DNA from 3 places in the Agrococcus sp. UYP10 genome. Region 2 is predicted to be linked to each of the others. Evidence: predicted binding sites of a transcription regulator. Region 2 holds the regulator's gene; each other region holds the start of a gene.

Region 1 (7,414 bases), 1.1 Mb from region 2:
GTCGACCGTCATGCCCTCGGCCCGGAGCCCCCGCTGGATGCCGTCGGCGAGCCGCACCTCGTCGTCGACCAGGAGCACCCGCATGCGTCGAGCATGCCGCCTGGCGACTGACGCGGCGCTGAACGACGCCGGTCGACGTGGGCGCGTCGGCGGATCTGGGATGATGGAGCCCATGCCTTCCGTCGCCGAGCCCCTCGCGCGCGTCGTGCTCATCGGCGGGGCCTCCGGCTCGGGCAAGTCGCGCATCGCCGAGCGCTCGGGGCTGCCCGTGCTGCGGCTCGACGACTTCTACCGCGAGGGCGACGACCCCGCGCTGCCGCGGCTCGAGACCGGCGAGGTCGACTGGGACCACCCCGGCTCGTGGCACCTCGATCGGGCGGCGGACGCCCTCGAGCAGCTCGCGCGCACCGGTCGCACGAGCGCCCCGGTCTACGACATCTCGCGCAGCGCGACCGTCGGCAGCCGCGACGTCACGCTCGACGGCGCCACGCTGTTCGTCGCCGAGGGCGTCTTCGTCGGCGAGGTCGTGGCCGAGGCGCGCCGCCGCGGCATCCTGGCCGACGCGCTCTGCGTGCACCGCTCCCGCTGGGTGACGATGGGGCTGCGCTTCGCGCGCGACCTCCGCGAGCGCCGCAAGAGCCCCGCGTTCCTCGTGCGCCGCGGCATGCTGCTCGCTCGCCGCGAGCCGGTGATCGTCGCCCGCCTGACCGATGCCGGATGCCGCCTCGTGCGGGTCCGCGCCGCGAGGCGGATGCTCGCGCGCAGCGCAGGTCGCGCCTGAGCGCTCAGCCCTCGACCTGGACCTCCTTGCCGTCGACGATGGCGTAGGTCGCGGTGCGGAACGGCGCCGGGGTGAGCGTCATCGCCACCGCGCCGCTGTCGGCGATGCGCACATCCGAGACGTCGAAGCCCGACGGCTGCGCGACGTCGTCGAAGAGCCGCTTGCCGGGGCCGACGATGGTCGGGAAGACGATGAGCCGCAGCTCGTCGAGGAGCTCCTCGGCGATGAGCGTCTGCAGCAGCTGCCACGAGCCGTGCACCTGCAGCTCGCCGTCGCCGCCCTCCTTGAGCGCGCGGATGCGCTCGACGACATCGTCGCCGATGACCGACTCCGTGCCACCCCAGGTCGCGTCCTCAGGCCGGAGCGTCGTCGAGACGACGTGCTTCGGCGCGGTGTTCAGGCGCTGCGCGACGGGATCGTCGGGATCGGTCACCTGCGGCCAGTAGTCGGCCATCATCCCGTAGGTGACGCGGCCGAAGAGCAGCGCGTCGGTCTTGGCGAACCATCCGGTGACGACCTCGCCGACGGTCTCGTCGAACGCCGGGGCCACCCATCCGCCGTAGCGGAAGCCGCCGGAGGTGTCCTCGTCCGCCCCGCCCGGCCCCTGCATCACGCCGTCCAGCGTCATGAACTCGTGCGCGATCAGTCGCATCTGCGCTCCCTCGGTATCGGTCGCGACGGCATCGGCACCGGCTGCGATCCCATCGAGCATGCGGGGCGCCGGGACCCTTCGCAAGGGGTCAGATGCTGCCGAGAGGTCGCTGAGAACCGCTGGCACTCTCCTATCGAGAGTGCTAATCTGGCGTCGCTCCGCGGGGCACGCCCCGAGGGGCTGCCACAGACACCGGGGACCGTCGCATGGGGGCGACGGCCCGACGTTGAGGAGGTGGTTGTCAATGGCACTGACCTTCGACCCATTCCGCGAGATGGACCGGATGGCCGCCCGCCTGCTGACGAGCGGAGGCACCGAGCGCTCGTCGAGCTGGATGCCGATGGACCTCTACCGCGCGGGCGATCACTACATCGTGAACGTCGACCTGCCGGGCGTCGACCCCGGCTCGATCGACCTCGACGTGGACGCGAACACGCTGACGATCCAGGCCGAGCGCACGATCGGCGCGGCGGACGGCGCGCAGTGGCTCGCGCAGGAGCGGCCGGCCGGTCGCTACATGCGCCAGCTGGGCCTCGGCAACGACGTCGACCTCGAGCGCATCGAGGCGACGTACGAGCACGGCGTGCTTATGCTGACGATCCCGGTCGCCGAGCGCGCGAAGCCGCGCAAGATCTCGGTCGAGCAGCGCGACCGCCGGTCGGAGCTGAGCACCGGCGGCGCGGGCGAGACCGCTGACGCGACGCCGTCCTCGGAGTCGGCGAGCACCGGCGCCTAACCTGACGCAGCGGCGCCCCCGTCCTCGCGGCGGGGGCGCCGCTGCGTGTGCGGGGTGACCGGCAGCCTGCTGCCCCGGCGGATGCGGCACCCAGCGACGCCTCGACCGCACTATCCGCTCGTGGCGCCCCTGACAGCCGGATGCTCCGGGCCGACGGCGCGCCGCGCCTCACGCCGGGCGATCGCGAGCCACGTGCGCGGCCCGGCGAGCCATCCGATGATCGTCGAGACGACGATCGAGCCGACGACGTAGATGGCGGCGACGATCCAGAAGCCCACCACCCCGGTCAGCAGCACGAGCAGCCCGAGCAGCCAGCTCGACAGCGTCGAGAGGACCGCCTGCAGGCCGGTGCCGAGCGCGGCGCCGCGGAAGGTGACCGCCGCGGCCGCGGGCACGCCGGCCCGGTGCATCCGCCGCGTGCTGAGCCAGCAGCCGAGCGCTCCCGCACCGACCGCGAGCAGCACGAGTCCGAGCACGACGGGCGCGAGCGGCGTGCCGTCGAGTTGCTCGACCCACGCGACCACCGAGCGCCCCCACGCGACGTCGTCGAAGAGGTCGACCACCACCGAGCGCACGAGCAGCAGCACGATCGCCGCGACGAGCAGCCCCCACACGAGGCTCGCGCCGGCCGCGACCAGCGCCAGGCCGATGCTGCCGGCGGCCCGGACCGCCGCGCGCTGCCCGGCGTCGAGCGGGTCGGGCGCGGCCGCCCGCGCGCGGCTCATCTGGTGCTCGGCTCGCCGCGCAGCTCGACGCGCGCGAGCTCGGCCTCGTCGCGAGCGCGCGCCGCGGCCTCCTCCGCCTCGGCCAGCGCGGCGAAGTCGACCCGCGGGCGAGCCGTCGACAGGAAGAGCCAGCCGTACAGCAGGCCGACGCCGCCCGTCAGCACGATCGCGATGCCGAGCAGCGCGAACAGGGTCGTCCACATCGTGCCGGTCGTGAGCGAGGCGGAGCTCGCACCGAGGATGAAGAACAGGCCGCCCATGAGCGCCATCGGCCACACCATCACGCCGATGAAGCCGGTCGTCGCCGTCGTGCACAGCCACGCGAGCCAGGTCGAGCGGTGCGGCTTCGCGAGCCCCGCCGACTTCGACCAGAGCGCCTGCGCGAGCCAGCCGAGCGCGAGGAGCCCGCCGCCGACGAGCAGCCCGATGACGACCGTCGCACCCACGCGCTCCGGCGTCGACCAGAGCGAGACGACCGTCGTGAACGAGTCGGCCTCGAAGTCGGAGACCTCGTCGCCGGAGGCGTGCAGGAGGAACGCGAACCCGACGATCAGGAAGAACGCGGTGAGCAGGTGCGTCGCGAGCGCCATGAGCGTCTGCCCGACCCAGGAGCTCAGGAGCGCCGCGCTCCGCTGCCGCTTCGTCCAGCGGATGCGCGGCGGCACGAGCACGAGCTGCGGGTAGGGTTCGGGGCCGGCCGGCGGGTACGGGCCAGCGGCATAGGCGACCGGGGCGTAGGGAGCTGCGGCGTAGGGAGCTGCGGCGTAGGGAGCTGCGGCGTAGGGAGCTGCGGCGTAGGGGCCAGCACCGTAGGGGCCAGCACCGTAGGGGCCAGCACCGTAGGGGCCAGCACCGTAGGGGCCAGCACCGTAGGGGCCAGCACCGTAGGGACCGGCGGCGTACGCAGGCGCGGGGTAGGGGTTCGCTCCGTACGGAGTCACGCCATGCGGGTCCTGCCCGTGCGTCGGCTGCTGCGGGGCGAGCCGCTGCGGCATCGAGTCGGCGACCGCCGGCATGAGCCCGGGCGGCAGCATCGCGCCGGAGGGGGCGAAGCCCGCGGCGGGGTTCGCAACGCCCTGCCCGCCCACGGGCGGCTGCAGCAGGAGCCGCTCGCGCCGCAGTCGCGCGCGCTCCTCCGCGCGCGTCTCGAGCGCCTTGGCCGGCACGAGCCGATCGGCGGCGGGCGCTGCCGGCGCCTCGCGCCGTCGCATGCGGCCCGCGGCAGCGGCACGCTCGGTGGCGTCCGACGGCACGGGCGTGTCGGTGCCCGGCGGCGGGGGCGCCGCGGGGTCGACGCTCGCGCGAGGCTCCTGGTCCACGCGCACATCATCGCATCCGGCCCTGCGCGGCACCCGGCGCTGCCAGGGATCAGGCCCGGAGCGGGGGTCAGCGGGCGGAGGGCCGCCAGAGCACGACCGAGCCCGGCCTCGTCGGCCGGGCACCTGCCCGGATCGTCGTGATGCCCGCGGTGCCGGCCGCGAAGACGCGGCGTCCCTGCTGCTGCATCACCGCATCCGCGAGCGCCGACTCGAGCTCGCGCACGCGCTGCCGCAGATCGCGGTTCTCGTCGCTCATCTCGAGGATGCGGCGGATGCCCTCGAGCGAGACGCCCTCGCCGGAGAGCAGCTGCACCTGCCGGAGCCGCCCGACGTCGCGCATCGAGTAGCGGCGGGTGTTGCCCGCGGTGCGGCTCGGCTGCACGAGCCCGAGCCGGTCGTACTGGCGCAGCGTCTGCGCGTGCAGGCCGGCCAGCTCCGCGGCCGCCGCGATCGAGAAGATCGGCGACGTCTCGTCGAAGCCGGCCGGCGCGCTCGCCATCAGGCTGCCTTCGCCTTCGCGAGCAGGTCGGCGCGCGGCGACTCGCTCGGGCCGGCCTCGACGAACCGCTCGAGGTGCTCGACCTGGTCCTTCGTGAGGTGGCTCGGCACCGCGACCTGGATGGTCGCGAGCAGGTCGCCCGTGCCCTTCTTGCCCGCGACGCCGCGGCCCTTGACGCGCAGCACGCGACCGGACGGCGTGCCGGGCGCGACCTTGAGCCGCACCGGGCTGCCGCCGAGCGTGGGCACCTCGATCGTCGCGCCGAGGGTCGCCTCCGCGAAGGTGACCGGCACGTCGACGCGCAGGTTGAGCCCGTCCATCGTGAAGACCGGGTGCGGCCGCACCTGCACGGTGAGGATGAGGTCGCCCGGCTCGCCACCGGTCGGCGACGGATCGCCCTTGCCGGCCAGCTTGATCTTCTGGCCGTCGTGGACGCCCGCGGGCACCTTGACGGTCATCGTCCTGCCGCCGACGGTCAGCTTGAGGGTGTCGCCCTGCACCGCCGACGTGAAGTCGAGCGCCGCCCGCGCGGTGACGTCGCGGCCCTTGGCCGGACGACGCGAGCCGAACGGGCTGCTCCCGCCGAACATCCCGCCGAGCAGGTCATCGAAGTCGCCCTGCGAGTACTGCACCCGCGGGCCGCCGCCGAAGCCGCCGAAGACGTCCTCGAAGCCACCGGAGCCGCCCGGCGCGAACCGCGGACGGCCACCGGCCATCGCGCGGATCGCGTCGTACTCCTGCCGCTGCTTCGCATCCGACAGCACCGCGTGCGCCTCGGAGATCTCCTTGAACCGGGCCTCCGCCTTCGCATCGCCCGGGTTGGAGTCCGGGTGGAACTGGCGCGCGAGCTTGCGGTACTGCTTCTTGAGGTCTGCAGGCGTGACGTCCTTCTGCACGCCGAGCGTGGCGTAGAAGTCCTTGTCGAACCAGTCGTTGCTCGCCATGCCGGACCTCAGCTCACTCGGCCGGCACGAACACCGCGACCTTGGCGGCTCGCAGCGTGCGCTCGCCGACGCGGTAGCCCGACTGCACGACGTCGGCGACGACCATCTCGGTCACCTCCGGGTTCGGCAGCTGCGCCACCGCCTCGTGCTTGTCGATGTCGAACGCCTCGCCGACCTCACCGAGCCGCACGACGCCGAGCTGGTCGAACGAGGCGCGCAGCTTCTGCGCCACGAGCGCCAGCGGCCCCTCGGCGAGGTCGCCGTGCTTCTCGGCCAGGTCGAGCCCATCGAGCGCCGGCAGCATCGCCTTGATGACAGATGCCGTGGTCGCGTCGCGGTCGCCCGCGCGCTCCCGCTCGGTGCGGTTGCGGTAGTTGACGTACTCGGCGCGCAGCCGCTGCAGCTCGTCGAGCTGCGCGGCGGACTTCGCCTCGAACGCGGCACGCTCGGCCTCGATCGCCGCGGCCTCGCCCTCGAGCAGGGCACGGTCCTCGTCGCTCAGGTCGTCGGGGCCGGGCGCCGAGGCGGCCGCGCTGGGCGCGGCCTCCTCGGTCTGCTCGGGCTCGGCGGCTGCGGGCTGCGGGGTGCCGGCCTCGCCGTGGGCGCCGTCGGCGTCCTGGCGGTCGGGCTCGTTCGACTCGTCGGGCATGTTCGACTCCTCGCGCTCGCTCACGGCTGCTTCTTCTCGTCCTCGTCGTCCACGACCTCGGCGTCGACGACGTCGTCCTCGGCGGACTGCTCGCCCTGCGGAGCCGCGCCGTCCTCCGGCGCACCGTCGGTGCCCTCGGCGCCCTGCTGCGCCTGCGCCTGCTGGTAGATCGCCTCGCCCAGCTTGGACTGCGACTGCTGCAGCGTCTCGACCGCCGTCTTCACGGCCTCGTCGTCGTCGCCCGCGAGGGCCGACTTCACCGCGTCCACGTCGGCCTGCACCTCGGTCTTGACGTCGTCGGGCAGCTGCTCGGCGTTGTCGGTCAGCACCTTCTCGACCGAGTAGACGAGCGTCTCGCCGGTGTTGCGCAGCTCGGCGGCCTCGCGGCGGGCGTGGTCGGCAGCCGCGTTCTCCTCGGCGTCCTTCACCATCCGCTCGATGTCCTCCTTCGAGAGGCTCGAGCCGCCGGTGATCGTCATCGACTGCTCCTTGCCCGTGCCCTTGTCCTTCGCGGACACGTGCACGATGCCGTTCGCGTCGATGTCGAACGTGACCTCGACCTGCGGGATGCCGCGGGGCGCCGGCGCGATGCCGGTGAGCTCGAACGTGCCGAGCGGCTTGTTGTCGCGGGTGAAGTCGCGCTCGCCCTGGAAGACCTGGATCGCGACCGAGGGCTGGTTGTCCTCGGCGGTCGTGAAGGTCTCGGAGCGCTTCGTCGGGATGGCGGTGTTGCGCTCGATGAGCTTCGTCATCATGCCGCCCTTGGTCTCGATGCCGAGCGACAGCGGGGTGACGTCGATGAGCAGGACGTCCTTGCGCTCGCCCTTCAGCACGCCGGCCTGGAGCGCGGCGCCGACGGCGACGACCTCATCCGGGTTGACGCTCTTGTTGGGCTCCTTGCCGCCGGTGAGCTGCTTGACCAGGTCGGAGACGGCGGGCATGCGGGTCGAGCCGCCGACGAGCACGACGTGCGCGATCTCGGAGACCGTGATGCCGGCCTCGCGGATGACGTCCTCGAACGGCTTGCGGGTGCGCTCGAGCAGGTCCTTCGTCATGTTCTCGAACTGGGCGCGGGTGAGCGTCTCCTCGAGGTTGGCGGGGCCGTTCTC
Region 2 (7,414 bases):
CGACGGGCGCGCAGAAGAAGGGGAAGCCAGCGAATGACTCTACCAGCGCGCGGTGGCCGGGCGCAACGCGGCCCCGCCCCTCCGCTGTGGGAGAATGGACCCTTCCGCACCGCACCCCTGCACCGCGTCACCGCGACCGCAGCGGCGCGGCGATCCCCAGCCGACGAGAAGGACCCGTGAGCCCCCGAGCGACCAAGGCACTCGAGCCAGCCTCCACCGATCCGGCGAAGATCCGCAACTTCTGCATCATCGCCCATATCGACCACGGCAAGTCGACCCTCGCGGACCGCATGCTGCAGCTCACCGGCGTCGTCGACGACCGGTCGATGCGCGCGCAGTACCTCGACCGCATGGACATCGAGCGCGAGCGCGGCATCACGATCAAGTCGCAGGCCGTGCGGATGCCGTGGGAGCTCGACGGCGAGACGTTCGCCCTCAACATGATCGACACCCCGGGCCACGTCGACTTCACGTACGAGGTCTCCCGCTCGCTCGCCGCGTGCGAGGGCGCGATCCTGCTCGTCGACGCTGCGCAGGGCATCGAGGCGCAGACCCTCGCCAACCTGTACCTGGCGATGGACAACGACCTCGAGATCATCCCGGTGCTCAACAAGATCGACCTGCCGGCCGCCGACCCCGAGAAGTACGCCGCCGAGATCGCGCGCCTCATCGGCGGCGACCCCGACGACGTGCTGCGCGTGAGCGGCAAGACCGGCATGGGCGTCGACGCCCTGCTCGACCGCGTCGTGCGCGCCGTCCCCGCCCCGACGGGCGACGTCGACGGCCCTGCCCGCGCCATGATCTTCGACTCCGTCTACGACGCCTACCGCGGCGTCGTCACCTACGTCCGGATGGTCGACGGCACGCTGCGCCCGCGCGAGCAGGTCGTGATGATGTCGACCGGCTCGAAGCACGAGGCCCTCGAGGTGGGCGTCTCGAGCCCGGAGCCGCTGCCCTCGAAGGGCCTCGGCGTCGGCGAGGTCGGCTACCTCATCACGGGCGTCAAGGATGTGCGCCTGTCGAAGGTCGGCGACACCGTCACGACCGTGAAGTCGCCCGCCACCACGCCGCTCAAGGGCTACGCCGACCCGAAGCCGATGGTCTTCTCGGGGCTCTACCCGATCGACGGCAGCGACTACCCGGTGCTGCGCGAGTCGCTCGACAAGCTCAAGCTCTCGGATGCCGCGCTCGTCTACGAGCCCGAGACCTCGGTCGCGCTCGGCTTCGGCTTCCGCTGCGGCTTCCTCGGCCTGCTGCACCTCGAGATCATCTCGGAGCGGCTGGAGCGCGAGTTCGGCCTCGACCTCATCGCCACCGCGCCGAGCGTGCCGTACCAGGTGCAGACCGAGGACCGGCAGACGCACGTCGTCACGAACCCGAGCGAGTTCCCCGAGGGCAAGATCCTGTCGGTCGTCGAGCCGATGGTGCGCGCGACGATCCTCGCCCCCAAGGACTACGTCGGCGCGATCATGGAGCTCTGCCAGACGCGCCGCGGCACGCTCGGCGGCATGGAGTACCTCTCCGAGGACCGCGTCGAGCTGCGCTACCGGATCCCGCTCGGCGAGATCGTCTTCGACTTCTTCGACCAGCTGAAGTCGCGCACGCAGGGCTACGCCTCGCTCGACTACGAGGTCGACGGCGAGGAGGAGGGCGACCTCGTCAAGGTCGACATCCTCCTGCAGGGCGAGCAGGTCGACGCGTTCAGCGCGATCGTGCACCGCGACAAGGCCTACGCCTACGGCGTGCTCATGGCCGGCAAGTTGCGCGAGCTCATCCCGCGCCAGCAGTTCGAGGTGCCGATCCAGGCAGCGATCGGCGCGCGGATCATCGCGCGCGAGACGATCCGGGCCATCCGCAAGGACGTGCTCGCGAAGTGCTACGGCGGCGACATCACCCGCAAGCGCAAGCTGCTCGAGAAGCAGAAGGAGGGCAAGAAGCGCATGAAGATGGTCGGTCGCGTCGAGGTCCCCCAGGAGGCGTTCATCGCCGCGCTCTCGACCGGCGAGACGAAGAAGGACGCCAAGTGACGGCGGCAGCCCACGCGAGGAGGACAGCACTGTGAAGCCGATCGGCGAGCGCTCGACGAACTACGGCGCCGTGGGCGCCACCGCGCACTTCGACTTCCACCGGTTCCCGCCGAAGGGCTTCGAGGTCGTGCAGAAGCGCGCCCGCATCGGGCACGGCCGGCCGCGCTACGACGCGGCCGTCGCGGCGCTCCGCACCTGGAAGATCCAGCGGCTCTCGGGCATCGAGGTCGACGTCGTCGGCACCGAGGAGGGCACCGTCTACCGCCCGGTGGGCTTCGAGGGCACCGAGGCGACGCGCGCGGCGAGCATCGAGCTGCAGCAGGACTTCGGTCCCGACGGCGAGCCGTTCCTGCAGCCGGGCGACTCCGTCGACCAGCGCATCCGCGTCGCCGGCATGCAGATCCACGCCCCGATGCGCGTGATCGCGGTCGAGGAGGAGCCGAGCACGCACGTCGTCATCGTCGGCTCGCTCGAGGGCCACCCGCTCGCCGGCGAGGAGCGCTTCACCGTCGAGATCGCCGAGGACGAGACCGTCTTCCTGCACTTCCGGGCCATCGTCCGGCAGGACGTCTGGTGGGCGCGGCTCGGCACGCCGTTCGCGCGCGCGCTCCGGCGCCGCTACCACGACCGGTTCATGGACGTGCTGCGCTCGATCGACGTCCGCTGACGATGGGGCGGCTGCCGGAGGGCGAGGCCGCGCCGACGGACGGCCGGCTGCCGGCGGGCACCGCTGTCGACGGCCCGTTCGGCGTCTACCTGCACGTGCCGTTCTGCTCGGTGCGGTGCGGCTACTGCGACTTCAACACCTACACGGCCGACGAGCTGCGCGGTGCGACGCGCGCCGGCTACCCCGACGACGTCGCCGCCGAGATCGCGCTCGCCGCGGCCTTGCTCGCCGAGCTCGGCCCGCTGCGACCTGCGCAGACGGTCTTCTTCGGCGGCGGCACGCCCACGCTGCTGCCGGCGGGCGACCTGCTCACGATGCTGGCGGGCGTGCGGGATGCCTTCGGGCTCGCCCCGGATGCGGAGGTCTCGGTCGAGGCGAACCCCGACTCGATCGACGCCGCCGGGCTCGCGCAGCTGCGCGCGGGCGGCGTCACGCGCGTCTCGTTCGGGATGCAGTCGGCCGTGCCGCACGTGCTCGCGGCCCTCGACCGCACGCACGACCCCGAGCGCGTGCCGCTCGTCGTCGGCTGGGCGCGCGACGCCGGCCTCGAGGTCTCCGTCGACCTCATCTACGGGGCGCCGGGGGAGTCGCTCGACGACTGGCAGCGGTCGCTCGACGCCGCCGTCGCGATGGAGCCGGACCACATCTCGGCCTACGCGCTCATCGTCGAGGACGGCACCGCGCTCGCCCGGCGCATCCGCAAGGGCGAGCTGGTCGCGCCGGACGACGACCTGCAGGCCGCCATGTACGAGGCGGCGGATGCGACGCTCGGCGCCGCCGGGTTCGACTGGTACGAGGTCTCCAACTGGGCGCGCGGCGACCGCGTCGCCCGCCACAACCTCGCCTACTGGCGCGGCCAGGACTGGTGGGGCTTCGGGCCCGGCGCGCACAGCCACGTCGGCGGCGTGCGCTGGTGGAACGTGAAGCATCCGGCCGCCTACCGCGACCGGCTGCTCGCCGGCGCCTCGCCCGCGCTCGCGCGGGAGGTGCTCGACGACGAGACGCGTCGCGTCGAGCGCGTGCTGCTCGAGTCGCGCATCGTCGACGGGCTGCCGATCACGCTGCTCGAGCCAGAGGGGCGCCGCGAGGTCGCCGGCCTCATCGCCGACGAGCTCATCGACGGAGGAGCCGCCCTCGCCGGCCGGGTGGTCCCGACGCTGCGAGGGCGGCTCCTGGCCGACGCGGTGGTGCGGCGGCTGCTGCCCTGAGGCTGCGGCCTACTTCACGAGCCGCCAGTTGAACGGGTAGCGGTACGAGCCGCCGCTGTTCACGCGCATGGCACCGACGATCGAGAAGATCACCTGGAGCAGGCCCGGCACCCACCAGAGGATGAGCAGGATGAAGCCGATCCCGACGAAGCTCAGGATGGTGCCGACGACGAGCAGTCCGACGGTGACGATCGTCATGAGGATGCCGAAGTTCAGCGCCTCCTTCGACTCCTGCCTCGCGAATGCGCTGCGGTCCTTGTAGATCATGTAGACGATGAGCGGCCCGACCCAGCCGCCGTAGCCACCGGTGACGATCGTCGACAGGCCGGAGAGGTGACCCCACATGCCGGCGTTCTTCTCGTCGACGGGCGACATGGGCGCGGCCGCCGCGTACTGCGGCTGCCCGGGAGCGCCGTACTGCGGCTGCTGGCCGTACTGCTGCGGGCCGCCGTACTGCTGGCCCGACTGCGGCTGGCCGTACTGCGGCTGGCCGTAGGGAGGCTGACCCGGCTGACCCGGCTGCGCCTGGCCGTACTGGCCCTGCCCGTCCTGCCCCTGTCCGTACTGGCCCTGGCCGTACTGCGGGGCGCTCGACGCGGCGCCGCCGAAGGGCTGCTCGCCGGGGCGGGGCGCGGCCGATGCGCCGCCGGACGAGTGCTGGCCCTGCTGCCACTCCTGGCCGGCCTGCGCGGCGCCGCCGAACGCCGGCTGCCCGGGCACGTCGCCGGGGGAGGAGAAGGACTGCGCGGGCTGGCCCACGCCGGGCGCGGGCGCCGCAGGAGCGCTCGGGGCGGCGTGCTGCTCATCGGTGACGTCGAAGCCCTCCGGGTGCTCCGGGGGAACGGGCTGCTCCCCGCGGGGAGCGTTGGGATCGGTCATGGCATGCCTTTCGTGTCGGCCTCGCGGCGCGCGGGGCGTCGCGGGCCCATTGTGCGCCTGATCGGCTGTGCATGGCATCCAAGACTTTTCGCCGCTCGCGATAGGATTGGCAGTCAGACGACGGGAGTGCCAAGGGGTGCGTCCACAGCGGATGCGTCCCTACCGGACGAGAGGAGCGCGGATGGTCTCGGATCGCGGCCTCGATGTGCTGCGGGCGATCGTGCAGGACTACGTGGCCATGCGCGAGCCCGTGGGCTCCAAGTCGATCGTCGAGCGCCACGCGTTCGGCGTCTCCGCCGCCACCATCCGCAACGACATGGCGCTCCTCGAGGAGGAGGAGCTCATCGTCGCACCGCACACGTCCTCCGGACGCGTGCCCACGGACAAGGGCTACCGGGTGTTCGTCGATCGGCTGCAGCGCATGCAGCCGCTCACGGCCGCGCAGCGCGTGGCCATCACGCGCTTCCTCGACGAGGCCGTCGACCGCGACGACGTGCTCGCGCGCACCGCCCGACTGCTCTCGAGCCTCACGAACCAGGTCGCGCTCGTCCAGGTGCCGATGCGCCGCCCCGCGGGGGTGCGCCGCGTCGAGCTCGTCGCGGTCGCCGAGACGCGGCTGCTCGCGGTGCTCATCCTCGACTCCGGCCGCGTCGAGCAGCGAGTGCTCGACGCGCAGCAGCGCATCGAGCCCGAGCAGGCCACCGCGCTCGGCCGCGCCTTCACCGAGACCACCGCGGAGCTGCCGCCGGCCGAGGCCGTCCAGCGGCTGTCGTCGGCAGCCGCATCCGCCCCGCCGTCGCTGTACGCGGCGACCTCGGCGGTCGCGACCGCGCTGACCGAGATGCTGCAGGCCGCCGGCGGCGACCGCATCGTGATGGCGGGCGCCTCGCACCTCGTGCGCGAGGAGCGCGACTTCCACGGCCGGGTGACCCCGGTGCTCGACGCGATCGAGGAGCAGGTCACCCTGCTGCGCCTCTTCGACGAGATGGGCGCGGAGGGCGAGGTCGCGACCCGCATCGGGCGCGAGCTCTCGGGCCCGCTCGGCGAGGCGGCCGTCGTGGCGTCGACCTACAGCGACTCGAGGCTCGAGGGGCATGTCGGCGTACTTGGCCCGACCCGGATGGACTACGCAGGGAACATGGCCGCGGTGCGCGCAGTTGCGCGCTACCTGACGCGGCTGCTGAGCGAGGACTGAGTGACTGACCACTACGAGACCCTCGGCGTCGCGCGCGACGCCGGCCAGGACGAGATCAAGAAGGCGTACCGCCGACTGGCTCGCGAGCTGCACCCGGACGTGAACCCGAGCGCCGACGCGGCGGAGCGGTTCAAGACCGTCACGCACGCGTACGACGTGCTCGGCGACGCCCAGTCGCGCGCGGAGTACGACCGCGGACCCTCGGCGGGTGCCGGAGCCTTCGGTTTCGGCGACATCTTCGAGCAGTTCTTCGGCGGCGGCGGCCGCTCGCAGGGGCCGCGGTCGAGGCGGCAGCCGGGGCAGGACAGCCTGCTGCGCGTCGACCTCGACCTCGCCGACGTCGTCTTCGGCGTGCACCGCGAGCTGCGCGTGCAGACGGCCGTGCTGTGCGAGACGTGCGGCGGGGCGTGCACGGCGCCGGGCACGAGCCCCGAGCGCTGCACGATGTGCGGCGGCTCCGGCCACGTGCAGCGGCAGGTGCGCTCGCTGCTCGGCAACGTCGTGACGAGCCAGCCGTGCGCCGTCTGCCAGGGCTACGGCAGCGTCATCCCCGAGCCCTGCCCGACGTGCGCGGGCCACGGCCGCGTGCGCGCCGAGCGCAGCATCCCGGTCGACATCCCCGCGGGCGTCGACACCGGCCTGCGCATCCAGATGCCCGGCCAGGGCGAGGTCGGCGAGGCCGGCGGACCGGCAGGCACGCTCTACCTCGAGGTGAACGTGCGCCACCACGACGTCTTCAGCCGCTCGGGCGACGACCTGCTCGGCACCCTCGAGGTGTCGATGCCGGATGCGGCGCTCGGCGCGCGCGCGACCGTCGAGGCGATCGACGGGCCCGTCGAGGTCGAGGTGCGGCCCGGCACGCAGTCCGGCGACGTCATCACGATCGGTGACCGCGGTGTCACGCGCCTGCGCGGCGCCGGCCGCGGCGACCTGAAGCTCGGCGTGCAGGTGGTGACGCCGCAGCGCGTCGACCGTCGCACCGAGGAGCTGCTGCGCGAGCTGCGCGACCGCACGAAGGCGCCCGCGCCGCACCTCGCGCAGTTCAAGCAGGGGCTGTTCGCGAAGATGCGCGACCGCCTCCGCCTCTGATGGCCCACTGCTACTGGCACGACGAGCTCGAGGGCTCGGTCGCCGGCGACGTGGTGACGCTCACCGGCGAGGAGGCGCACCACGCCGCCGTCGTCTCCCGCATGCGACGCGGCGAGCGCGTGCTCGTGAGCGACGGCCGCGGCACGCTCGCCGAGGGCGTGATCGACCGCGCCGAGAAGGACGGGGTCGACGTGGTGCTGCACCGCATCGAGCACGTGCCGCCGCCCACGCCCCGCATCGCGCTCGCGCAGGCGCTCGCCAAGGGCGACCGCGCCGAGCTCGCCGTGCAGGCGTCGACCGAGCTCGGCGTCGACGTGATCGTGCCGTGGCAGGCGCGCAGGAGCGTCGT
Region 3 (7,414 bases), 1.8 Mb from region 2:
CCTGGCACGGGAAGTGCCCGGTACCCTAGGAACTGGCGTGTGCTCTCAGCGCGCCACCGGATCCCGGTCGAGCAGGACAGGAACGCATGAGCGACAAGCTGACGAAGAACGAGCGCCGAGCGCAGGCGCGCGAGCAGGCACGCGCGATGCAGGAGCGCCGGCGTCGCCGCGAGCGGATGCGCCGCGGCCTGACGATCGGCGGCATCATCCTCGCGGCCGTCGCGATCGTCGCGATCGTCGCGGTCGTGATCGTGAACAGCATCCGTCCCGCCGGCCCCGGCCCCGAGAACATGGCGAGCAACGGCATCGTCGTCGGGCAGGACTTCGTCGCCGAGCGGACGGCCGCGACGCCTGCCGAGGGCGAGCCGACGCCGACCGAGCCGCGCGAGGACATCATCCAGATCGAGATCTACCAGGACTACATGTGCCCCGTGTGCGGTGCCTTCGACGAGGCGAACCGCGCCACGCTCGAGCAGCTGCTGGACACCGGCGCCGCGACCGTCGAGGTGCACCCGATCGCCATCCTCGACCGGTTCTCGCTCGGCACGAAGTTCTCCACGCGCTCCGCGTCCGCCGCGGCCTGCGTCGCCGAGTTCGCGCCCGACCAGTTCTGGGCGTTCAACTCCGCGATGTACGACAACCAGCCGGAGGAGCAGACCGCGGGCCTCACGAACGATGAGATCGTCGGCATCGCCGAGGGCGCGGGCATCGACCCGTCGACCGGCGTCGCTGACTGCATCCGTGAGGGCCGGTTCATGAGCTGGGCCGAGGACGCGACGATCCGTGCCGGTTCGCAGCCGCTGCCCGGCACCGACGGCGTCGTCGCCGACCGCACGCCGACGGTGCTCGTCAACGGCCAGAAGTACGAGGGGGCGCCCAACGACGCCGCCGGGTTCCAGGCGTTCGTGACGGCGACCGCCGGCCAGCTGACCGGCGAGTCCGAGACGCCCGAGGCGACGGAGACGCCCGCGCCGAGCGAGACGCCCGCGCCCAGCGAGACGCCCGCGCCGAGCGAGGGCTGATGCGCCGGCGCGCCTGGCCGGCAGGGCTCGCGATCGCCGCGATCGCCCTGCTGGCCGGGTGCGCCGCCACCCCGCCCGCCCCGATCACCACGATCGGCGAGCTGGGCGCTGCCTACCTCGAGGCGGGCGGCGAGTGCAGCGACCTCGTCGAGCAGTACCGCGCGACGGAGACGGATCCGGTGGTCGCCGCGTGCGGCACCGGCACCGAGCTCGTGCTCGCCGCCGACGCCGACGAGGCGCAGGCGATCGCGACCGAGCGGCAGCTGCAGGAGCAGACCGTGCTCGTCGCCGATCGCTGGGTCATCCGCGACCCGGCGCTCGAGACCATCCAGCAGTCGCTCGGCGGCCAGATCGTGCGGCTCGCGCCCGCAGACGGCCCGGCGAACATGGCCGACGCCATCGCCTTCGGCGCCGACGGGGTCGTCGAGGCCGACCCGGTGCCCGCCGAGGGCGAGCCCGCGGCCGTCGAGCCGCCGTCCGGCATCCACGACATCCTCGTCGTCGTCGACCCGCGCTGCGAGTACTGCGCGCGGGCGCTCACGGCGAGCGGCGAGGAGCTCGAGCGGCTCGCGGACGACGGGGAGGCGCGGGTCGCCTACCTGCCGGTGTCGCTCGGCGACGAGATCGCCAACGGCTATGCGTCGACGCTCGGCGCGAACGCGCTCGCGTGCGTCGCCGACAGCGCCCCCGACGCCTACCGACCGTTCCAGAGCGCGCTGCTCGCGCACCTGCAGACGACGCGCTTCGATGCCGCCGAGGTGACGGCGCTCGCGGCCGAGCAGGGGGCGGAGGTCGGCGACTGCATCGCGTCGGCCCCGTTCGCGTGGTGGGTGCGGCAGGCGACCGTGCGGGCGATCGAGGAGCCCCTGCAGGGCGTCGAGCCGCTGCGCGGCGTGCCGACGATCCTCGTCGACGGCGTCAGCTTCGCGGGCGACGTGAGCGATCCGGCCGCCCTCGCGGCGTTCGTCGCGGCGCAGGCGCCGCGCTCCTAGTCCCGACCGCGCGCCTGCCGCTTGCTAGCCTCCAGCATGCAGATCTCCGTCGGCTCCTGGCTGATCATCGACGCCGCGCTCGACAACGCCATCGCGGTCGCGCTCCAGTCGGATGGCGACGACGCGATGGTGGCGCATGCGCGAGCGCTGCGCGAGCGCGGCTGGGCGGCAGGCGAGGCGCATGCGCAGCACGACGAGGGGCCGGTCGGCTGGCCGCCGCGATCGGCCAGCCTCGACATCGAGGCGACCGCAGCCGACCTCGACTTCCTGCGCGCGCAGGTCGACGCCGCGATCGAGGTGACGGAGGGCCTCCTCGACGACGACCGGCTCCATCCGCAGGCGCGCGCCGAGCAGGAGCGCAGCCGCACGCTCGCCGAGCGGACGCGGGAGGAGCTCGCCGCCGTCGCGGGATCCTGAACGAGCGCGTCGCGGGATGACCGCCGCGGGTGCCGTCGAGGGACGGCTCATGGCCGGATCGCCGCTGGCCGCCAGCGCGCGACCGCGTCAGCCGTCTCGCGGAGGAACGCGTCGAGCACGGCGTCCACCTCGACCCGATCGCGCCTCGGCTGCCACACCTCGAGGTCGTCCTCGAGCTGCACGAGTCGCTCGACAGCTCGACGGCTGGAGCCGTGCATGATCACGTCGTGTGCCCACGAGGTGAGCTCGCGCAACGAGCGCGCGCCGCTGCGGTGCTCCATGACCATGACTCGGAGCGCGATCACCTGCGCATCCTCGTCGGACATCGGCCGGTAGTCGAGTCCCAGCGCCGAATGCGCGCGCCGGACGAGCGCTCGCGCCTCCGACCACCCCAGCGAAGGGCTCGCCCCGGCCAGCTCGGCGACCTCGAGCGCCTCGTCGCCGTCGAGCAGCGCCATCACGGCGGCATCGATGCTGCTGCGGAAGTCGCCGAACACCAGCGTGCGCGCGTGAGCGACCGTGAACGCGTCAGCCGTGCTGTCCTCCATGGCTGCATCTCAGCACGCTGCGCACTGCCGCGCGCGCAGCGCGGTTCGTGTCGCCCGGAACACGAGCGCGCGGGAGCAGGCAGCGCCCCGACGTCCGAGCGGAGCCCCCTGTCAGGATCGAACTGACGACCTACGCTTTACAAGAGCGTTGCTCTACCACTGAGCTAAGGAGGCGCGGCCCGGTTCGCCCGGGACCGTCAGCCATTCTAGGCTTGCCCAGTGAGCCGCCTGCGTCCCTGGAACCCCGAGCGCGACGCGGCGGCCGTGCTCGCCGCGTTCGCGGGATCCGACGACCTGCACCGCCAGGCACCGCCCATCCGCACGCTCGACGAGGCGCACGCGTACCTCGCCGACATCGCCGACGACGCGCTCGCGATCGACGTCGACGGCATCGCGGTGGGCTGCATCTCGGCCGCCGATCGCGACCTCCGCCACGGCACCGCCTGGATGTCGTACTGGCTCGCCCCTGCCGCTCGCGGCCGCGGGCTCGCGGCGCGGGCGCTCGACACGCGCTCCCGCAGCCTCTTCGCCGACGGCTTCCACCGCTTGGAGCTCGGCGCGAGGGCCAACAACCCGGCGTCCGTCGCGGTCGCGGAGCGCGCGGGGTTCGTGCGCGAGGGCGTCGAGCGGGAGCGGCTGCGCTACGTCGACGAGCACGGACGCGACGAGCGCTTCGACGTCGTCCGGCTCGCGCGGCTCGCGACCGACCCCGCCCCCGACCTCACCCCGATGGAGCTCGCATGACCGCCTTCCTCTGGCTGCTCGCCTCGATCGGGGCCGGTACGGGCCTCGCGCTGCAGAGCCGCGTGAACGGCGAGCTCGGCGCCCGCCTCGAGCACGGCATGCTCGCCGCGCTCATCTCGTTCGGCATCGGCACCGCGGTGCTCGCCCTCCTGCTCGTCGTCTGGCCGGGCGCACGAGCGGGCGTACGTCGACTGATCGGCGTGATCCGCGACGGCTCGATGCCGTGGTGGTACGCGACGACCGGTCTGCTCGGCGCCTTCCTCGTCGCGACCCAGGGCATCGTCGTCGGCACGCTCGGCGTCGCGCTCTACACGGTCGGCGTGGTCGCCGGCCAGACGATGAGCGGGCTCGCGGTGGATCGGATGGGCCTCGGCGGCCTCGCGAGGAAGGCCATCACGCCGCCGCGCGTCGTCGGCGCGGTGCTCGCGCTCGTCGCCGTGGGCCTCGCCCTCGTCGGCACCGGCGAGCTCGAGGGCGCCTGGCTCATCGTGCTGCCGTTCCTCGCCGGCCTGCTGCAGTCGCTGCAGCAGGCGATGGGCGGGCTCGTGCAGCGGCACGCGCAGTCGGCGATCGCGCAGACGGTGTCGAACTTCGTCGTCGGCACGATCGCGCTCGCACTGTTCGTGCTCGTGCAGACCGCCCTGGGCGTGCGCGGGGCGCCGCTGCCGACGGAGCCGTGGCTCTACATCGGCGGGCTGCTCGGCATCGTCTTCATCGCGCTCATGTCGGTCGCCGTGCACCACCTCGGCGTGCTCACGATGGGCCTCGGCGTCATCTGCGGGCAGGTGGTGACGTCGGTGCTGCTCGACGTCGTCTTCCCCGCCGGCCACCCGGTCACCATCTGGTCGCTGCTGGGCGCCGGCCTGACGATCGCGGCGGTCGGCGTCTCGGCGATCCGCCGCCCGGTGCGCCGGAAAGCTCGATCGGCCTGAGCGCACCGCCAGCGACGTGGGCCGCCTGCGTCCGCGCTCAGCCCGATCGAGCTCGCAGCCGCGCGGTCAGGACTCGGGCGTGAAGGTCATCGCGAGCGAGTTCATGCAGAACCGGTCGCCGGTCGGCGTCTGCGGGGCGTCGTCGAAGAGGTGGCCGAGGTGGCTGCCGCACTTCGCGCATCGCACCTCGGTGCGCACCATGCCGAGCGAGCGGTCCTCGATGAGCTCGACGGCGTCCTCGCGGGCCTCGTAGAAGCTCGGCCAGCCGCAGCCGGCGTCGAACTTCGTCTGGTCGTCGAAGAGCTCGTTGCCGCACGCGCCGCACGCGTAGACGCCCTGGCGCTGCTCGTCGAGCAGCGCGCCTGTCCAGGGGCGCTCCGTGCCGGCCTGGCGCAGCACGCGGTAGGCGTCGGGGGCGAGGGCCTCACGCCACTCGGAGTCGGAGCGTTCGATTCGATCGGTCATGCCTCGATGCTACGCCGCGGCGGAGCGCGTTTCGCGGCGGGCAGAACGCGGCGCCACACCTAGGATCGACTCCATGTCGACCGAGCCGCGCCATCGCTCGAAGGGCACTGCCGACGAGGCGGCGGCCCTCGCGTTCGCGGCCGCCGAGGCAGCCCGGCCCGAGCACGACGGCATCGGCGAGGCGACGGATGCGGCGACCGGTCCCGGCACGGCGGCCGACGACCTCGCACGGGCTCGGGAGGAGCGCATCCGCGCGGTGCTCGACTTCGAGGCGGGCTGGTCGAGCCACGGCGGCGCGAAGGCACGGGCCATCCGGACCGAGTTCGGCTGGTCGACCACGCGCTACTACCAGGTGCTCGACGCAGCGATCGAGACGCCGCAGGCGCTGCACCACGACCCGATGCTCGTGCGCCGGCTGCTGCGACTGCGCGACGGCGCATGAGCCGCACGCACCGCGTCGGCGCGCACCGCAGCACCGGCGACACCCGCTGGCCGCGCTGGGCGATCCTGCTCGCCGCGCTCGCGGTGGCGGTCGTGCTCACCGCTGTCGGCCTCTTCCTGCTCGACCGCCTGCGCATCGAGCCGGTGCCCGAGCCGGTCGCCACGGAGGAGCCGCTCGTGATCGCCGACCCGTCGCAGATCGACCCGACGATCGACGCGTCGATCACGGTGCTCGACGGTACGGGGGAGCGAGGCGTCGCTGCAGGCGCGGGCCAGGCGCTCTCCGACGCCGGCTGGTCGGTCGTCGCCACCGCATCCGCCACCGAGGTCGGCGACCGCACGGTCGTCTGGTTCGACGCCCCCGCGCTCGAGCCCATCGCGCGCGGCCTCGCGCAGCAGCTGGGCGTCGGCCAGGCGCTGCAGTCGGACGGCCGCATCTCGGGCTCCCCGATCACGATCGTGCTCGGCACGGATGCGCCCGGCACGGTGCCGAGCGTCGCCCCGAGCGAGGACGGCGACGTCGACCACGCGCCGACGCCGCCCGCGCCGTAGCCCCCGCCCGGTCCCGCGCCGACGGCCGGTCTCGGAGGCCGCGCGTGCTTGGCTTGCACTCGAAGGTGCCGAGTGCCAAACTTGGGCCTTGGCACTCGCCCTGTTGGAGTGCCAGTTGAACGTCCACAGCGTCCAGGAGGGACGAGACTGCAATGGCAAAGATGATCGCATTCAACGAGGAGGCCCGCCGCGGGCTGGAGCGTGGACTCAACACGCTCGCCGACGCGGTGAAGGTGACCCTCGGCCCGCGTGGCCGCAACGTCGTGCTCGAGAAGAAGTGGGGCGCCCCCACCATCACGAACGACGGTGTCTCGATCGCCAAGGAGATCGAGCTCGAGGACCCCTACGAGAAGATCGGCGCCGAGCTGGTCAAGGAGGTCGCCAAGAAGACCGACGACGTCGCCGGTGACGGCACGACGACGGCCACCGTGCTGGCCCAGGCGCTGGTCCGCGAGGGCCTCCGCAACGTCGCCGCAGGCGCCGACCCGATCACGCTCAAGCGCGGCATCGAGAAGGCCACGGCCGCGGTCACCGCGGAGCTGCTGAAGAACGCCAAGGAGGTCGAGACCAAGGCGGAGATCGCCGCGACGGCATCGATCTCGGCGGCGGACGAGGAGATCGGCGCGCTGATCGCCGAGGCCATCGACAAGGTCGGCAAGGAGGGCGTCGTCACCGTCGAGGAGTCGAACACCTTCGGCACCGAGCTCGAGCTGACCGAGGGCATGCGCTTCGACAAGGGCTTCCTGTCGCAGTACTTCGTGACGGACCCCGAGCGCCAGGAGACGGTGTTCGAGGACCCGTACATCCTGATCGTCAACTCGAAGATCTCGAACATCAAGGACCTGCTCCCGGTCGTCGACAAGGTGATCCAGGCGGGCAAGCAGCTCGTCATCATCGCCGAGGACGTCGAGGGCGAGGCGCTCGCGACGCTCGTCGTGAACAAGATCCGCGGCATCTTCAAGTCCGTCGCCGTCAAGGCTCCGGGCTTCGGCGACCGCCGCAAGGCGATGCTCGCCGACATGGCCATCCTCACGGGCGGCCAGGTCATCTCCGAGGAGGTCGGCCTCAAGCTCGAGAACACGACGCTCGACATGCTGGGCCGTGCGCGCAAGGTCGTCATCACGAAGGACGAGACGACGATCGTCGAGGGTGCGGGCGAGGCTGACGCCATCGCCGGCCGCGTGCGCCAGATCCGCCAGGAGATCGAGGCGACCGACAGCGACTACGACCGCGAGAAGCTCCAGGAGCGCCTCGCGAAGCTCGCCGGTGGCGTCGCCGTCATCAAGTCGGGTGCCGCGACC

Evidence for each region. Region 2 encodes HrcA, which represses chaperone genes, less so after heat shock. Its sites were predicted from a motif close to TTNGCACTCGNNNNNNNCGAGTGCNAA; they were not measured.
Region 1: ABIB37_RS05875 (Hsp20/alpha crystallin family protein) is a predicted target of HrcA. The motif match lies at 1,553-1,579, and genes of this name have one in related genera.
Region 3: groL (chaperonin GroEL) is a predicted target of HrcA. The motif match lies at 6,202-6,228, and genes of this name have one in related genera.

The regions. Positions count from the first base shown of each region.
Region 1 is NZ_JBEPPG010000001.1:1,177,563-1,184,976, reverse strand. Features, by position in the region: gene ABIB37_RS05890 (response regulator transcription factor) at 1-84, opposite strand, end outside; gene ABIB37_RS05885 (uridine kinase family protein) at 173-781, shown strand; gene ABIB37_RS05880 (dihydrofolate reductase family protein) at 786-1,433, opposite strand; gene ABIB37_RS05875 (Hsp20/alpha crystallin family protein) at 1,678-2,169, shown strand; gene ABIB37_RS05870 (hypothetical protein) at 2,280-2,894, opposite strand; gene ABIB37_RS05865 (hypothetical protein) at 2,891-4,213, opposite strand; gene ABIB37_RS05860 (heat shock protein transcriptional repressor HspR) at 4,281-4,712, opposite strand; gene ABIB37_RS05855 (DnaJ C-terminal domain-containing protein) at 4,712-5,656, opposite strand; gene ABIB37_RS05850 (nucleotide exchange factor GrpE) at 5,670-6,329, opposite strand; gene dnaK (molecular chaperone DnaK) at 6,326-7,414, opposite strand, start outside.
Region 2 is NZ_JBEPPG010000001.1:2,230,599-2,238,012, forward strand. Features, by position in the region: gene lepA (translation elongation factor 4) at 177-2,027, shown strand; gene ABIB37_RS10990 (DUF1990 domain-containing protein) at 2,059-2,694, shown strand; gene hemW (radical SAM family heme chaperone HemW) at 2,697-3,902, shown strand; gene ABIB37_RS11000 (DUF4870 domain-containing protein) at 3,912-4,781, opposite strand; gene hrcA (heat-inducible transcriptional repressor HrcA) at 4,963-5,976, shown strand; gene ABIB37_RS11010 (DnaJ C-terminal domain-containing protein) at 5,977-7,065, shown strand; gene ABIB37_RS11015 (16S rRNA (uracil(1498)-N(3))-methyltransferase) at 7,065-7,414, shown strand, end outside.
Region 3 is NZ_JBEPPG010000001.1:404,619-412,032, reverse strand. Features, by position in the region: gene ABIB37_RS02045 (DsbA family protein) at 87-1,022, shown strand; gene ABIB37_RS02040 (DsbA family protein) at 1,022-2,014, shown strand; gene ABIB37_RS02035 (hypothetical protein) at 2,051-2,431, shown strand; gene ABIB37_RS02030 (hypothetical protein) at 2,479-2,979, opposite strand; tRNA gene ABIB37_RS02025 (tRNA-Thr) at 3,082-3,153, opposite strand; gene ABIB37_RS02020 (GNAT family N-acetyltransferase) at 3,199-3,723, shown strand; gene ABIB37_RS02015 (DMT family transporter) at 3,720-4,655, shown strand; gene msrB (peptide-methionine (R)-S-oxide reductase MsrB) at 4,722-5,120, opposite strand; gene ABIB37_RS02005 (DUF3263 domain-containing protein) at 5,194-5,562, shown strand; gene ABIB37_RS02000 (LytR C-terminal domain-containing protein) at 5,559-6,113, shown strand; gene groL (chaperonin GroEL) at 6,266-7,414, shown strand, end outside.